DNA from 4 places in the Shewanella septentrionalis genome. Region 1 is predicted to be linked to each of the others. Evidence: predicted binding sites of a transcription regulator. Region 1 holds the regulator's gene; each other region holds the start of a gene.
What was found. Region 1 encodes LexA, which represses DNA repair genes until DNA is damaged. Its sites were predicted from a motif close to TACTGTATNNNNATACAGTA; they were not measured.
Positions count from the first base shown of each region.

Region 2: a site for LexA is predicted at 1,728-1,747, ahead of recA (recombinase RecA). Genes of this name have one in related genera too.
Region 3: a site for LexA is predicted at 2,329-2,348, ahead of recG (ATP-dependent DNA helicase RecG). Genes of this name have one in related genera too.
Region 4: a site for LexA is predicted at 1,863-1,882, ahead of NE536_RS11370 (YebG family protein). Genes of this name have one in related genera too.

Region 1 is NZ_JAMTCC010000010.1:101,766-106,199, reverse strand. It holds gene plsB (glycerol-3-phosphate 1-O-acyltransferase PlsB) at 1-1,181, opposite strand, end outside; gene lexA (transcriptional repressor LexA) at 1,342-1,962, shown strand; gene NE536_RS07750 (cell division inhibitor SulA) at 1,959-2,471, shown strand; gene coxB (cytochrome c oxidase subunit II) at 2,874-4,430, shown strand.
Region 2 is NZ_JAMTCC010000012.1:5,858-10,291, forward strand. It holds gene NE536_RS08635 (regulatory protein RecX) at 65-535, opposite strand; gene recA (recombinase RecA) at 553-1,620, opposite strand; gene mutS (DNA mismatch repair protein MutS) at 2,023-4,434, shown strand, end outside.
Region 3 is NZ_JAMTCC010000003.1:101,060-105,493, reverse strand. It holds gene NE536_RS02430 (DUF3014 domain-containing protein) at 1-37, opposite strand, end outside; gene recG (ATP-dependent DNA helicase RecG) at 237-2,312, opposite strand; gene NE536_RS02420 (response regulator transcription factor) at 2,498-3,094, opposite strand; gene NE536_RS02415 (sensor histidine kinase) at 3,094-4,173, opposite strand; gene NE536_RS02410 (tetratricopeptide repeat protein) at 4,305-4,434, opposite strand, start outside.
Region 4 is NZ_JAMTCC010000017.1:20,963-25,396, forward strand. It holds gene prc (carboxy terminal-processing peptidase) at 1-135, opposite strand, end outside; gene proQ (RNA chaperone ProQ) at 164-793, opposite strand; gene NE536_RS11365 (GAF domain-containing protein) at 1,076-1,534, opposite strand; gene NE536_RS11370 (YebG family protein) at 1,552-1,851, opposite strand; gene NE536_RS11375 (paraquat-inducible protein A) at 2,059-2,691, shown strand; gene NE536_RS11380 (paraquat-inducible protein A) at 2,693-3,310, shown strand; gene NE536_RS11385 (PqiB family protein) at 3,297-4,434, shown strand, end outside.

The sequences.
Region 1 (4,434 bases):
GTACGTGAGCGGCCGCCTTCGGAGAAATATTCCACCGAATAACCTTTAGCAAACAGTTGATCTAAATATTCACGGAATACTGCGGTATACAGCTTGTTGCCATTAAAACTACGGCGGATAAAGAAGGCACCACCGCGACGGAACATAGGTCCAGCGGGCCAGAAATTGAGGTTAATACCGGCAGCAATGTGCGGCGGAACCATGCCTTGATAATACAAAATATACGATAACAGCAGGTAATCCATGTGGCTGCGATGACAAGGTACATAGACAATCTCGTGGCCATCATGGTGCAACTGGCGAACTTGCTCGGCGCCTTTAATGTTGATCCCGCTGTAAAGCTTGTTCCACAACCAAGTTAAGAAACGCTCAGCAATACGCACTAAGCTATCTGAGTAATCTGCAGCGATTTCATCGAGATACTCAATAGCCGTCTCGCGCGCTTGGGTCTCAGAAATCTTTTTGTTGGCCGCTTCTTCTTGAATCGCTTTACGCAACGACTCGGATTTGAGCAACGAATGAAACAGTGCTTGGCGATTTGGCAGCACAGGTCCAGTCATCACCTTACGTTGACGACGGAAATGCACCCGCGCGACCCGCGCTAACTTATGGGCGATCCCCATGTCAGTGCCGTGTTCGTCGGCCATGTATCGCAGAGATACCGCATTTGAAAACTGTACGAAGTTATGTCGACCTAAGAATAGAATCATCAAGCATTTGCGCAGCCAAGTCGGGTTTTCCCGCTCAAACACAGCCGCCTTCATAGTGTCATCTTCTTTTCCTGGCGTGCGGCCCCAATACAGGCTCACGGGCACCAGTTGAATGTCTAATTCAGGGCGCTCCTTATGCACGGCCAACAAACGCATAAAGCATTCGAGGAAAGGCTCGTTACCGGCACGCTCACCAAACAGCGGCTTACGCCCTTGAAGGCAGACAACCCGAGGCGCAATCACACCATTTGCCACTAAAGGCTCATAGGGGCTCGGTAGTCCTAACTTAGCCGTTATTTCGCTCAAGGCAGCGATGTCACTCAGCGATTCCGTTTTCATCACATAAGCAAGGGGTCTGGAGGCATCCAGATTCAGATCGGCAAAGGGATCCTGAGGCACAACAATAGTGTGCACTAAGTGTTTTTGGATCCAGCGTAATGATTTCAACCAAAGAGAGTCGTGTTTAGGCATTATTCTTATGCAATTAAGTACGTTTACTAGCCCGGTAGAATACCAGACTATGGGTAATATTCGCTAATTCTCTCCAACATAGCTAAAAAGTGGTTAATACTTGCGCTGCAAATAATACTGTATATACTAACAGTAACTGTATAGAAAAACAGGAAACACCATGAGACCTTTGACGCCACGCCAAGCTGAAATTTTAGAGCTAATTAAACGAAATATTGCCGATACTGGCATGCCACCCACTCGGGCAGAAATCGCGACCCGTTTAGGTTTTAAGAGCGCCAATGCGGCTGAAGAGCATCTTAAAGCGTTGGCGAAAAAGGGCTGCATTGAGATCATGCCAGGCACATCGCGGGGCATTCGTCTGACTGCGGAAGTCGAAGAAGTAACTGAAACAGGTTTACCGCTTATCGGTCAAGTAGCTGCTGGCGAACCTATTCTCGCCCAAGAACATGTTGAACAGTACTACCAAGTCGACCCAAGCATGTTTCATCCCGCCGCCGATTTTTTACTGCGGGTTAAAGGCGACAGCATGAAGAATATCGGCATTCTCGAGGGAGATTTGCTGGCAGTTCATAAAGTACAACAAGCTAGAAATGGTCAAGTGGTTGTCGCTAGAGTCGACGACGATGTCACTGTTAAACGTTTCGAAAAAAAAGGCAATGTGGTCTATCTACACGCCGAAAATGAAGACTATTCCCCGATAAAAGTGGATTTAGGCTATCAAAGTTTAACAATTGAAGGACTCGCCGTCGGTGTGATCCGTAATGGAGATTGGCTATGAACAAACTACTTGGCAATGCACCCCGCCATCCGGGCTTGTGGCTCGATGAAGTCCGTGATGCCGACTATGACTGGCACCATGCACCTATCGCCTGCATGCCAACTAAGACTCAAGGCCGCCAAGAGTTAATCCATTTGAGTGCGCAACTCGCCCAGTTAAGCCAACAGGGTCGTTGGTTAGTGCTCATCAACCCACCGAGTATTGGCTACAAACAAATGCTCGCCAACGCTGGCGTGCGTATGGACAGAGTCTTGCTGGTGCACGCTAAAGATGAAGTCGAAACCCTGTGGGCGATGGAAAAAGCCTTAACAAGTGGTACGTCCAGTGCAGTTATTACTTGGACCCAATCACTGGATGCACGCGATAATCGTCGCCTGCAAATCGTGGCTAAAAGTGCCCGCGCCATGGGCATAGTGCTTGAAGACGTAAACAGTCACTTACATGGCGACGTACACATTGAGCAAGGCAATCTCTTCGGCCAACAATCTTTTTTTAGCGCTGTACATTAAATATTCATTTATTTTTCTACCTTGAAAGCCGCCTCGCCTATGAATGTGAGGCTTTTTTTTGGCAATTTTTCAGACAATTAGATAAATAAGTGATCTTGATCAATATTTAAACAGCAAGTATGGTTGATTTAGTCGGCGATAATATATCGCCGCCCGTGGCAAATAAATCGAGCCGTAATCGAGTTCAAAATGCCACTAAAAATAGAGAACAGATTTATTTCAGTCGTATGTGCCAGCGTGGCTAATACCAGCAGTAACAATACTTAATTAAAAGTAACAGCCGCCAACGCACGTTGAAGTCAAAAACGCTTTTTTGGGAACTGAAGAGTTTGCATAGAGTTGAGACTTACTGTGTTGCTCTTCTTTGTAGTTGCTATTCGCAATTGGCAGAGGAGAAGTCTTGTGAAGCAATTGTTGTATTGTTTACTCGTGGTGTTATTCGCACCACCGTTGGCCGCCGCGGACATGCGGTTCAACATGACCCCTGGCGTAACCGAGATCAGTGGCAAGGTTTATCACTTGCACATGACCATCTTGTATATCTGCTGCGCCATTGGCCTTGTGGTCTTTGGCGTGATGATTTACGCCATGATCAACCACAGAAAATCCAAAGGCGCTGTCGCGTCCCACTTTCACGAAAGCACTAAAGTTGAAATCGCTTGGACGATTCTGCCATTTATCATTTTGATCTTAATGGCGATTCCTGCGACAAAAACCTTAATTGCGATGGAAGATCCCAGCGACGCCGATCTGACCGTTAAAGTCACGGGTTCCCAATGGAAATGGCATTACAGCTATTTCGATCAAGACATTGATTTTTACAGCATACTCGCAACCCCTAGAGCACAAATCGACGGTACCGAAACCAAGGGTGAACACTACCTATTGGAGGTCGATAAGCCGCTCGTTCTGCCGATAAATCGCAAAATCCGCTTTTTGATGACCTCTGAAGATGTCATCCATTCATGGTGGGTACCTGCTTTTGCCGTGAAGAAAGATGCCAACCCAGGATTTATCAATGAGGCTTGGACTCGCATCGACAAACCCGGTATTTACCGTGGTCAATGCGCCGAACTTTGCGGTAAAGACCATGGTTTTATGCCGATCGTAGTGCAAGCCATACCCGAAGCCGAGTTTGAAGCTTGGGTGACGGAGCAGAAACAAGCCGCAGGCGCGGCGGCAGAAGCCGCTCAAGCCGCTTTATCACAGACCCTTAGCAAAGATGATCTGATGACCCAAGGTGAGCAAGTTTACCTCGGGCACTGCGCAGCCTGCCACCAGCCCAATGGCGAGGGGTTACAAGGCGTATTCCCACACCTCAAAGGCAGTCCGATAGCAACGGGACCGCTCAGCGGCCACCTTGAAATTGTGCTCAACGGTAAAACGGGTACGGCTATGCAAGCCTTTAGTAAGCAATTGACTGCACAAGAAATTGCCGCTGTGATTACCTATGAGCGTAATGCTTGGGGCAATAATACTGGCGATGCTGTACAGGCCAAAGACGTCAACGAGCACATGAACGGTAGTGCAGGCACACAGGCACCTGCTACCGCACCAGCCAATACGACCCCAACTCCCGCACCTACAACTGAGCCCGCAGCAGTTGTCGACTCCGCAACCATAGTGGATCCGGCGAGCCTCCCCACTCTCACCCATGAGGCACTGATGGCCGAAGGTGAAACTGTCTACACCACCACTTGTGCGGCCTGCCATCAGTTGACGGGAACTGGCATACCACCCGCCTTCCCCGCCCTCGCTGGCAGTGCTATCGCCACTGGGCCCGTCGCCAATCATCTCGATATTGTGATGCACGGCAAAACAGGCACGGCTATGCAAGCATTTGGCAAACAACTCAGCCCACAGCAACTCGCAGCAGTCATTACCTATGAGCGCAATGCTTGGGGCAACAATACCGGCGATACAGTGCAACCTGCTGATATCGCAAGCCATGGACAGTAGGGGA
Region 2 (4,434 bases), on a different contig from region 1:
TTGAGTGATATTTAAAGGAGCTTTGCAGTCTTAAGGTTGCATCGAAATCGATGAATTATGGCGGTTAATCATCGTCGTCGAGATCATTGGGATCTGAATCTAATGCGTAAGTGATTTGATCGTAGCTAAAGCCTTGGCCCATTAAAAAGCGCACTCGTTTGGCCTTTTCCTTCGCGATAAGATCCCGAGCTTTAGAGCCCTTCACTTCTGTTACGCGGGGAACACCATATTTTTTGGTGGCTTTATCTTTTGCTAGCTCAAACCAGTCACAATCACTATTGGTTATCGCCGCTTCAATAAAATCTTTAGACAAGCCTTTTTGCGCTATAGCTTGGCGGATACGGATAGCACCGTGCCCTCGACTAATGTGGCTACGCACCAATAATTCAGCATAGCGATTATCATTGATAAAACCGGAGGATTCACAAGCGTCGAGTACAGGTTCGATATCGTTAAGGTCGAAGCCTTTCTCGAGCAATTTATCGCGGATTTGTAAGCGGGAATAATCGCGGCGCGCTAACAGCGCGACCGCGATTTGACGGGCTGACTGACTCAGAATACTTCGCCTGTTTCTAAATCAACATTATCTTCCGTGCTATCAGTATCCGATGCCGCAAGTGCACTTGGATTGCTTAACAATAATTCACGTAATGTCTTGTCAATTTCAGCGGCAATCGCTGGATTTTCAGTCAGATATTTACCCGCATTGGCACGGCCTTGGCCGATTTTATCGCCTTTATAGCTGTACCAAGCACCCGCTTTTTCAATCAACTTATGCGCTACGCCTAAGTCAACTAACTCACCAGTACGGTTAATGCCTTGGCCATAAAGGATTTGGAATTCGGCTTGTTTGAACGGTGCTGCGACCTTATTTTTCACCACTTTAACACGAGTTTCGTTACCGACAACTTCATCGCCGTCTTTAATGGCACCAGTACGGCGAATGTCTAAACGGACAGAAGCATAGAACTTCAGTGCGTTGCCGCCGGTTGTGGTTTCAGGGTTACCGAACATCACACCAATCTTCATCCGGATTTGGTTGATGAAGATAAGCAAAGTGTTAGATTGCTTTAAGTTACCTGCAAGTTTACGCATGGCTTGGCTCATCATACGTGCCGCTAAGCCCATGTGAGAATCACCAATTTCGCCTTCGATTTCAGCTTTAGGCGTTAATGCTGCCACTGAGTCGACTACGATAACGTCAACTGCGCCTGAGCGCGTTAATGCATCACAAATCTCAAGCGCTTGCTCGCCAGTATCCGGTTGTGAACACAGCAGGTTATCAATATCTACACCCAATTTTTTAGCATAGATAGGGTCAAGTGCATGCTCGGCATCGATAAAGGCACAGGTTTTGCCTTCACGTTGCGCTGCGGCAATGACTTCTAAAGTCAGTGTCGTTTTACCTGATGATTCAGGACCATAGATTTCAACGATACGACCCATTGGCAAACCGCCAGCACCTAAAGCAACGTCCAGAGACAGAGAACCGGTAGAAATGGTCTCAACATCCATAGAGCGATCTTCGCCCAGCTTCATGATGGAGCCTTTACCAAATTGCTTCTCAATTTGGCTCAATACCGCAGCAAGTGCTTTCTCTTTATTTGGATCGACCTTCATTCCAGTTCCCTCATCAAGACATGCCTTAAGCTGTCAAAAGTAATATTCAATTTACAAACGGGTAATTCAAAAAGCCGCGCTTTTCGTCTTAATTCTGCTGACTAGTATACTGTACAATCATACAGTATCAAGACCTGTGACTGAATTATTTTTAGCTCATGGGATTTTTAATATGGCCAAGGTTTTAGCGAATATCAAATCCGATATCGCATCCCTTTGACGAATATCCGTCATCAAGGGCTCAATTTTCGGTAAATTATTGCTAAGATTGGCGCAGCAAATTTTGCGTGGTCTTTTTGGCTGAAAATTGTATAGCAGTCTTCTGCTTCTCTAGCGCTTAATCCCCTGTAACCACACAAACTGTATCGCCTTTAGGCAGTCACAACGGACGATAACGATTTAATGAATGTAATTGATACCGATGATTTAGAAAAACATACTCCTATGATGCGTCAGTACTTGACCATGAAAGCAGAACATCATGACATGTTGCTGTTTTATCGCATGGGTGACTTCTACGAGTTGTTTTATGATGATGCTAAACGTGCTTCTGAGCTGTTAGGCATTTCACTTACGGCGCGCGGTAAAAGTGGTGGCGATCCTATTCCGATGGCAGGACTGCCTTACCATGCTGTGGAAGGCTATCTAGCGAAATTAGTTCAAATTGGTCAATCAGTTGCAATATGCGAACAAATTGGCGACCCCGCAACCTCTAAAGGGCCTGTTGAACGTAAAGTGGTGCGTATCGTCACGCCTGGCACCTTAACCGATGAAGCCCTGCTACAGGAACGCCAAGACAATCTGTTGGCCGCAGTTTATCAAGGTAAAGTCGGTTTTGGTTATGCCACTCTAGATGTTTCATCTGGACGTTTTGTGATTGCCGAACTCGAGACGCGAGAGTCATTAGAAGCTGAATTGCAACGCACTAATCCCGTTGAAATTCTCTACAGTGAAGACTTTGGTGAACTTGCTCTGCTAAACGGTTTTAAAGGCAAACGCCGTCGCCCTGAATGGGAATTTGATTACGATACTAGCATTAAGTTACTGCTAGCCCAGTTTGGCACGAAAGACTTGCATGGTTTTGGTATTGCAGATGCGCGTTTATCACTGCAGGCAGCGGGGTGTTTGATGCAATATGTCAAAGACACTCAGCGCACTGCCCTGCCCCACATCAATGCCATTACCCGCTTTAATCAAACCGATAGCATAGTGCTCGATGCGGCAACTCGCCGTAATTTAGAACTCACTCAAAACCTTGCCGGAGGTCGCGATAATACCTTAGCCGCAGTATTGGATAACACGGCAACGCCTATGGGCAGCCGCATGTTGCAACGCTGGATCCATCAGCCGCTGCGAGATCCAAAACACATCAAAGCACGCCAACAGGCGGTGACTGAATTACTCGATACTGCCGCCCACGAAGGTTTGCATGAGCAATTAAAGGCACTTGGCGATATTGAACGTATCATGGCAAGACTCGCGCTGCGTACCGCTCGACCTAGGGACTTTGCCCGTTTACGTCAAGCGCTGGGCTTACTACCTGAATTACAACAGAGTTTAAGTACCCTAAGCGCGCCACACACGACTCAATTACGTCAATACTTAGGTGAGTTCCCCGTTGAACAAGCCCTGCTTGAGCGCGCGATAGTCGATAATCCACCTATGCTTATCCGCGATGGCGGAGTGATCCGTGAAGGCTACAACAGCGAACTAGATGAATGGCGCGGTCTGAGCGAAGGTGCAAGCGATTACTTAGTACAACTCGAAGCCAGAGAAAAAGAACGTACAGGTATCAACACCCTTAAAGTCGGCTATAACCGTGTACACGGCTATTACATCGAAGTAAGTCGCTTGCAATCCTCGCAAGTGCCACTCAATTACCAACGACGTCAAACGCTTAAGAATATGGAGCGTTATATCACGCCCGAACTTAAGGAGTACGAAGAAAAAGTGCTCTCGAGCCAAGGTAAAGCGCTGGCACTCGAAAAGCAGTTATGGGAACAGTTGTTCGATCTTATTCTACCTAAGTTGCATGAATTACAAGCTTTTGCTCGTGCGGCAGCTGAGCTTGATGTGTTGAGTAACTTTGCCGAGCGCGCCGAAACCTTAGGTTACACTTGCCCAGAGCTGAGCCAAGATATCGGCGTACAGATAGAGGCTGGTCGCCACCCCGTGGTGGAGCGTGTGAGTCAAACACCGTTTATCGCTAACCCAGTGACCTTGCACAATCAAAGACGTATGTTGATTGTCACCGGACCCAACATGGGCGGTAAATCGACTTACATGCGTCAAGTCGCTTTGATCACGCTGATGGCCCACATTGGCTGTTTCGTACCAGCAGATCGCGCACTGATCGGCCCTATCGATCGCATATTTACCCGTATTGGCGCCTCTGACGATCTGGCCTCTGGCCGCTCAACCTTTATGGTCGAAATGACAGAAACCGCCAACATTCTACACAACGCCACCGCCAGTAGCTTAGTGTTAATGGATGAAATCGGCCGCGGCACATCCACCTATGATGGTTTATCGCTCGCTTGGTCGGCGGCAGAGTATTTAGCCCAGCAAGTCGGCGCTATGACCCTATTCGCCACCCATTATTTTGAACTAACTCAGTTACCTGAATTAATGGCAGGTGTTTACAATGTGCACCTTGATGCCATAGAGCACGATGATACCATCGCCTTTATGCATGCAGTACAAGAAGGCGCCGCCAGTAAAAGCTACGGTTTACAAGTTGCGGCACTTGCCGGTGTGCCAAATAAGGTAATTAAAGCCGCTAAGCATAAGTTGCAGCAATTAGAAAGCCGCGAT
Region 3 (4,434 bases), on a different contig from region 1:
CTTGAGGTGTTATTCTATCATCTTGATTAACTTGCATTTTACATCCTTCGCTTGAGTTTCAAGGTAACGTGGTGAATACATGCAGCTAACATTAAAAGTGCAAGAGCGGACGATTGGAATGCCGCTGGTTCATTTTGCAAGTTTCCATGCGCTTGTCTATAGCGCTTAGCTGAACATAAACAATTTATTTTGAGTATCGAGGCAGATGTCACTCCTCGGCCTTTCCCCTTTACAGCCTAAGCCTGCACATAGTGCTGCTTGTGCCCCAGCCAACGTAAGATAATCGCATCGACTTTTTCGGGGGCCTGCGCCATCACGTGATTTGCCAGTTTTTGAATATGCGGGATCAAAGCTTGATCGCGCACTAAGTCGGCAATTTTCAGTTCGGCCAGTCCCGTTTGCTTAGTGCCAAGCACTTCACCCGGGCCACGAATTTCTAAATCTTTCTGCGCTATGATGAAACCGTCATTACTTTGTCTGAGTACACTCAGTCTTTGGGTGGCGGTATGGCTCAATGGCGCCTTGTAGAGTAACACACAATGGCTTGCGATGGCGCCTCGGCCGACTCGTCCGCGTAGTTGGTGTAATTGCGCTAAGCCTAAACGTTCAGGGTTTTCAATGATCATCAGGCTGGAATTAGGCACGTCTACGCCGACTTCAATCACTGTTGTCGCCACAAGAAGATGAATGATGCCCGCCTTAAAATCGGCCATGATTTGTTGTTTCTCAGCGCTCTTCAACCTGCCATGCACTAGGCCAATATTGAGCTCGGGTAGGGCGAGGCGCAGTTCTTCGGCCGTGTCTTCGGCGGCTTGGCATTCGAGCACTTCGGATTCTTCAATTAGAGTACACACCCAATAGGCCTGACGTTTATCTGTGATGACGGCGTTACGCACCCGTTCAAGCACTTCGTTGCGGCGTGAATCGGCAATCGCCACTGTGGTTACTGGAGTTCGTCCCGGCGGCAATTCATCGATAATAGAAGTGTCGAGATCCGCATAGGCTGTCATCGCTAGCGTGCGCGGGATCGGCGTTGCCGTCATGATCAATTGATGCGGATGGAACCCTTGGCTCACGCCCTTTTCCCGCAGACCTAAGCGTTGGTGTACGCCGAATCTGTGCTGCTCATCTATGATAATTAACGCGAGTTTATTAAAGACCACATGCTGCTGAAAGATGGCATGGGTGCCAATCACCATTTGGGCTGCGCCGGATTCAATATCCGCAAGGGATTGCGCTCTTGCCTTGCCTTTAAGTTTACCCGCTAGCCAACCGACTTTAAGCCCGAGTGGTTCAAACCAAGCGGCAAAGTTAGTTGCATGCTGTTCGGCCAATAGCTCTGTTGGCGCCATCATGGCAACTTGATAACCGTTTTCAATCGCTTGCAGCGCAGCCATCGCCGCGACTAAGGTTTTACCCGAGCCCACATCCCCTTGCACTAAGCGCATCATAGGGTGCGGCTTTTCTAAATCTTTGCCTATATCGGCCACCACTCTTTGCTGGGCGCCTGTGGGCTTAAAGGGCAAAGCGGCAAGGAAGGGATTGAGCAACTGCCCCGTGGCCTGCATGGTCACTGCTGCATCTAAATTACTGCGCTGCCTTAGGCGTAGCATGCTGAGATTATGGGCGAGCAACTCTTCCTGCACCAGTCGCTGCTGGGCTGGGTGTTGGCCTAACTCTAAATCGAACTGAGAGATCCCCGCAGGAGGTCGATGTAGCGTCTGCAGCGCTTGTTTAAGGCTGATGTTATTCGGTTGCAACTGCGGTGGTAGCAGCTCAGTTAAACCGCCATCTTCCAGTAATGCCAAAGCTTGCTCGGTCAGCTTTAGCCAACTCGCCTGTTTTAAGCCCTCAGTTGTGGGATAAATCGGCGTTAGGGTATCGCTCAGGTGAACATCTTCACCGGGATAGACGACTTTGTATTCTGGATGCACTATCTCGGCTTGGTGACCACCACGGCGCACTTCACCGTAGGCTCGGATCATTAAACCATTTTGCATGGCATTACGCTGGGCGACGGAAAAGTTAAAGAAGCGCAGGCTCAAGCTACCCGTATCGTCCCGCACATTGCAGACCAGCATACGCTTGCGGCCTTGGATGATTTGCGTCGATTGGATTTCAGCTTCTATGGTGCCGTAACTGCCGGGCATAAGGGCGGCAATCGGATAGATTTGGGTTCTGTCTTCGTAGCGCAGGGGTAAGTGAAACAGCAGATCTTGTACTGTTGTGATGCCGAGCTTTGCGAGTTTCTCCGCGACCTTTTTGGCGACGCCTTTGAGGTCGGTGATCGGAACAAGATCCAATTGCTGCAAGTCGTTAGCACTCAATCACTGTGAATTTATACATATATTAACAGAGAATAAGCGTAAGGCAATCTCAAGCAGAATGAGGGACTTATTTGCTAGCCTAACTAACGTCAGTTTGCGGCCCTTAGGTTTTAGCTAAGGGGCGCAAAAATTGTCGATATGAACGAAAGAGCGGTTAACCGTTAATCTGATTACAACCAGCCCTTTTGTTTGGCGATGCGTGCTGCATCGATTCGGTTGCTAGCATTGAGTTTGGCTATGGCTTCGGAGAGGTAGTTGCGCACTGTGCCTTCGGCGATAAAGAGGGTTTCGGCGATGTCGGCGGTGGATTTGCCTTCACTGGCGAGGCGAAGGGCTCGGCGTTCTTTATCGTTGAGTGGGTCGACGTCACCAATTGCCATCATGGCCAGTTCAGGATCAATTATCCGTTTACCCGCCATCACTTGTTGAATCGCGTTGACTAAGGTTTCCGAGGGGGCATCTTTAAGCAGAAACCCGCCGACACCGGCTTCGATGGCGCGTTTGATATAGCCCGCGCGGCCGAAGGTAGTAATGACCACAACTTTAGTTTGGCTATGTTGCTCCTTTACCCAAGTTGCCAGCTCAAGGCCTGTGCGCCCGGGCATTTCGATATCTGTTAGCAAGAGATCAAAATTTTGCTGTTTGAGTAGGTTAAGGGCTTCGTCGCCGTCACTCGCTTGGGTGATATTAAAGCCTCCCGCAAGCGTGAGGAGTGCTGCGAGTGCGCCACGCACCATGGCTTGATCTTCCGCCAATAAAATCTTCATTAATCTGTTGCTCCCTGCAAAGGTAAACTGACGGTAAATGCATATCCTTGTTCGAGATTATAGCTCAAGCTGCCACCTAAAATGTCGAGACGTTCGCGTATGCCAGTGAGGCCATTGCCTTCGGCGATAGGTTTACTTGTGCCATTATCTTTGACTTCAAGGATTAGTCGATCTGGCTGTTGAATAAAGTCGATAATACATTGACTTGCGCCGCTATGGCGTAAAATATTATTCACCAGTTCAGTGACAATTAATCCCAGCTGGCTCTCCATTCTGGCGGGTAGTTTAGGGATATTGCCTGTCAGCTCGACACTGATCCCTTTTTCCCTCAATAGTTTACACAGTTGTGTCACGCTATCCGCGAGACCCTTATGTTTGTAGTCAGATACGGTGTGACGAATTTGGCTGAGGCTCTCGCGGGCGATTTGACCTAGTTCATTAAGCTGGGTAGTGGCCAGTTGGTATTCTTGTTTTGCCAGCAGTTTTTCGGCCAGTTCCGCCTTAAGCGCAATCGAAGACAAGCTGTGGCCCATGATGTCGTGTAGATCGCGGGCAATGCGTTCTCGCTCAACCATAGCCGCTAAGGTACTAATTTCTTGAGTGCTTTGCTGTTCTTTCACTTTATGTTGATGACGCCTGCGTTCGGCAACGCCAAACATGCCTACACCGAGCACCAATCCTGAGCCATAAAGCGGAAAGTAGTAACTGTTAAAGTCGTAAATCTCATTGAGGGCAAACAACAGGCCGATTAAGGCGGCAATAGCCAACAGACAGGTTCTGAGAGGATAAAAAAAGCCAATGAAAAAAGCGGCAAAGGTGAATAGCGAGATAGATCCTGGGTTGATTGGGGTGATTGCTGTGGCGATGGCCACCATCATCAGAATGGGGCGATAGGCGCTATTCTGATTGCACTTATAGGCCCAAAAATAACTGGCAATAAAAGGAATTAGCACGGCAAAGCTAAGGGCGATTTTCCATGCTGGATACGCATTGATGGCAAGCGGAATAAGATAAAACACTAAGTTTATCAAATACACCCAAGCGAGTTTTCGTTCGAGCTGAAGGGGAGTGCTCATCATGATGCCTCTGTGAAACTGTGTTGATTGTTCATAGTTGCCCCTTGAATGCTAAAGGAGGCATCTGCCTTGATTTATTCTGTTTAGGGGTTGGCGCTGGGGTCAGCGCCATCAGTCCCTGTTAACAATGGGATCTAGTTTGCACTTAATTGCTGATTTTGTTGAAGCAAAAATTTTGCCCAACCGTAATCTGCTTGCACTTTGATCGCCTGTTGCCAATCTTCAATCGCGCCTTGGGTATCGCCTAATTCCTGTTTAGCGAGT
Region 4 (4,434 bases), on a different contig from region 1:
TTTGCTCGCGACCTTATGTTGCGCTTCCTGCTTGAGAGTGGGTAACTCGCTGATTTGAATCGTGGGTGGTACGGCCCAAGCCGAGAATCCGACAAAAACAGTGGCGATCGAGGTAGCCAAAGTGAGTTTTCGCATCAACAAGTTACTCCGTTTTAAAAAATGATTACAGCAGGATATGTTCTGCTCTAACTTTAATCGTTAGGCCACTATCAAGCTGAACATGAATATCTTCCTTGTTAATATCAGTAATCACACCGGCTACGGGTGTCATACCTAACTTAACATTGACGCGTTGTTTTTTCGTTAAATCAGTCAATTGTGCTTGGACATAATTTACGACTGGCGCTGCAGCTTTAGGCGCAGGCTTAGCAGGACGCTCAGTTTTAGCACGTTGAGGAACAGCCACCTTTTTAGGTGCTTTCTTCGCCGCAGGCTTAGGTGCGAGTGCTGCACGTTTCGCTTTCGCTTTATCCTGACTCTCTTTCAACATGGCTTGAGCATGGTCAATGTGCTCTTGCTCTAACTCGCCGCAAGGTTCGCCATCCAGATTAACGCGTTGTGCGCCCGCTTTAACGCACTTTAAATAGCGCCAGCTGCTGGTGTAACGTCTTAAGGCAACTCTGAGCTGAGTTTTACTGACTTTAGAATCATCAGCCAACCTTTCAGCCAAATCTTGAAACAATCCGATTTTTAATGGCTTAGTTTCACCTTCAGCAATAAAGCACAAAGGAAATGTTTCATACAAATACGCCAAAATTGCATTGGTGTCGGTCAACTTTTCTGTTGATTCCATCATTACTTCCACAGTCAAAAAGGGACATCGATTCGAGGTGATATATATCAACTTCTTACGTGTCGTTTATCTTCGTTAAACTCAATATTGAGTCAACGTACAAATTAGCATCCTAGCCGCGTTTACTAAAGTTAAAAAAAATATACCTTAACAAATTTTTACAGCTCAAAACACTAAGCTTATTCATTGCATGCGAATCAAACCAGCTTAATGCGTGCAGGCGCATATTATAAGGCGCACGCCACCGATTGCGACTATGAATTATGCGTTATTGTACGCAAATTAATCAAATAGGCAGTTTTCAAAACTTTTAACCAGTAATTCCAGCCCCTTTTGGTCTTCTTCGTCGAAACGATCGAAGATTGGGCTGTCAATATCGAGCACGGCAACCACGTTACCTTGAGCACAAACTGGCACAACGATTTCAGAATTACTGGCAGAATCACAGGCAATATGGCCATCAAATTGATGAACATCGGCCACTCGCTGGGTTTGATTGGTGAATGCCGCCGTACCACACACGCCTTTTCCTAGCGGAATGCGTGTACAAGCCACTTTACCTTGAAATGGGCCTAATACGAGTTGTTCGCCACGCATAACGTAGAATCCCACCCAGTTCAGCTCAGTTAAATTATCATTGAGTAAGGCTGAAAAATTCGCCATTGCCGCAACAAGGTCGTCTTCCCCTTCCAACAAGGCCAAGGCTTGACGGTTAAGTGACTCATAAAATTTCGATTTCATTACATTTCCTAACAATTTTATTCTGCTGCTTCGGTCTTTTTAGCCGCTTTTTTCGCAGCAGGTGGATTCGTTGGCGTACTATTAACCTGAACGACACCTTTAAGCAAGTTCGTCAGCTCATCTTTATTGTTAGCAAAATAGAATGCGAGCTTTTCGCCCACGCTTTCATCTATACCTAAATCAGCTTTTTGAATGAAGGGGATAAGGTTATCGGCGATATCGAGCATCTTATCGTAGGCATCAGCCTCCTTCTTAGATGTGAATGTCATCTTTTCAACCCCTTCTCTGACCACGACAAACTGTGTTATTACTGCCATGACTGCCCTCGCACTGTTTTTATATACAGTAACTAGAGTGACATAGATTGAACTTGTGATGCAAGTGTTCTGATTAATCTGATATTATTAGCGTACTTTCGTTGCCAAGATTATAAAGCGCTAGACTGTGCAGAACGGCTGATTAGCACTACACTTTGCACCGATCTCGCTGTTATTACTCCTATTTAGGCTAATATATATTTTTATATGCATGAAAACGCAGCAGAAAATTCAGTAATCCTTTGCCGTTCCTGCGATTTAGCAGTCCGCAAACGTGCCTTGCCAAGCGGTGTCAGAGCCCTTTGCCCCCGTTGCAGCACTGCACTTTATGACACTCCTTACTGCTCTGTAAATGGCATGCTCGCCCTATGTATCTCGGCACTAGTATTTTATTTTCCTGCCAATTTTTTACCCGTACTCGAAATTCACTTTTTCGGCAGCATTCGCACCACCACGGTTTTTCAGGGCGCGTTTGCGGTATTTGACCAAGGTTATTGGGTCGTTGGTTTAGCCGTGCTTGCCGCCGCTGTGATTGGTCCAGGCTTATTACTGTTGTCGATACTGACGCAGATTTTGATTGTGAAATGGGGACTGAGTCGTCTTTTTTGGCGTAACTCATTAAAGCAATTATTGAAGTTTCATGGCGTATTGTCGCAGCTCACTATGCTGGAAATTTATGTGATCAGCTTTTTGGTTTCATCGTTCCAGCTTTCTGATTTTTCGGATATTTATTTTGGTATGGGCACATTTTGCTTCACTATGTTGTTTCTCGTGACCTTGTTTCTGCAACGAGAGTACGACTTAGAGCACATGTGGACGTTATTGGAAGGTCATCGCTGATATGAAGCAACAAGGTAAAGATATCGGCCTGTGTTTGTGCAAGGTGTGCCGCCAGCTCAATAGTAGTGACCTCACCCATTGCCAGCGCTGTGAAGCTGAGTTACAGGTCAGGGACTATTCCAGCCTGCAAAAAAGTTGGGCTTTGTTGATTACCGCTGCCATCTTGCTGGTGCCTGCCAACATTTACCCTATCACTATGCTGACCAACCAAGGGCAAGTGCGGCACGACACCATTTTTTCGGGCATTTTGCATCTAGTGCATTCAGATATGTTGCCCATTGCCGTGATAGTTTTTACTGCCAGTATTTTAGTGCCATGGATTAAAATCATCGGCTTATCCATTTATCTGTGTGCCATCAGCTTTGATATTCCGATTTCAAAAAAGAAATTGATGGTGGGTTTTCACATCATCGAATGGATTGGTCGTTGGTCTATGCTCGATTTATTTGTCATCTCAATCACAGTGGCATTAGTGAATATGGGACAACTACTCGACGCTAAACCCGCGCCTGCCGCGACCGCATTTGCCTTGGTTATTCTGTTAACTCAGTTAGCCGCAAAAGTGTTAGACACTCGTTTACTCTGGGATCGATTGGAACCTCAAGATGACACAAATTGAATCGCCGAAAGTTGTAAAGAAAAAACTCTTTTCGCCCATTTGGCTACTGCCTATTGTCGCGTTGGCATTGGGTGCGTGGCTGGGCATTAAGAGCATTAAAGAATCGGGCGTTGAAATTCAAATTCACTTTCCGAGTGCAACTGGGATTGACGTAGGTAAAACCTTGGTCAAATACCAAGGCTTGACTGTCGGTAAAGTCAAAGACATAGGAATAGATGAAGATCTCAAGGGCGTGAACGTCAAGGTCATGATGGACTACCGTGCTAAGCCTTTCTTAAATAAGGAAACTCTCTTCTGGCTGGTCACCCCTAAGGCCAGTATCACAGGTGTTGAAGGCTTAGATGCGTTGTTTTCGGGTAACTACATCGCGATTCAACCGGGCAAAGGTAATGCGTCAACCTTCTTCGAGGCTGAACGCCAACCGCCGCCGATGCAAATCGGCTCAGAAGGTGTGATGGTCGAACTGACCTCAGACAAACTCGGTTCGTTGGATGTTGGCTCGCCAATATTTTTCCGCCAAATCCCTGTGGGCAGTGTGGTTAGCTATCGTTTAGATGGTAATCAAAGAGTCATCATCAGCGCTTTTATTCAAGAGCAATACGCGCGATTAGTGAAGAAAAACTCCCACTTTTGGAATGTCTCCGGCGTCAAAATTGATGCATCACTGACAGGCGTTAAAGTCAGCTCTGAGAGTTTGGCATCCATTCTGGCTGGCGGCGTGAGTTTTAGCTCTGATGATAAAGCGGATATTGCCAAAAACGGTGACATTTTTTCGCTTTATGATTCAGAAACCACAGCCCTTGGCGGCATAGAAATAAACCTGACCATGGCTGATGCTAACGGTGTCGACAAAGGCACTCGTATTGTTTATCGCGGCATCAATATCGGCAGCATTTTAAGCAAGCAACTCACCGCGAATGGCGTAATAGCCGTGGCTAAGTTTGAACCTCAATACGGTTCACTGTTAACTAACGACGGGGTGTTTTGGCTTGAAGGTGCCGATATTTCCCTCTCAGGCATTAAAAATCCAGAGCGTTTACTGACGGGTAGCGTGATCAACTTCCTGCCAGGCATTAATACTAAAACGGCTATGCCAAGCAGTTTTGCCTTGCAATCAAAGGCGC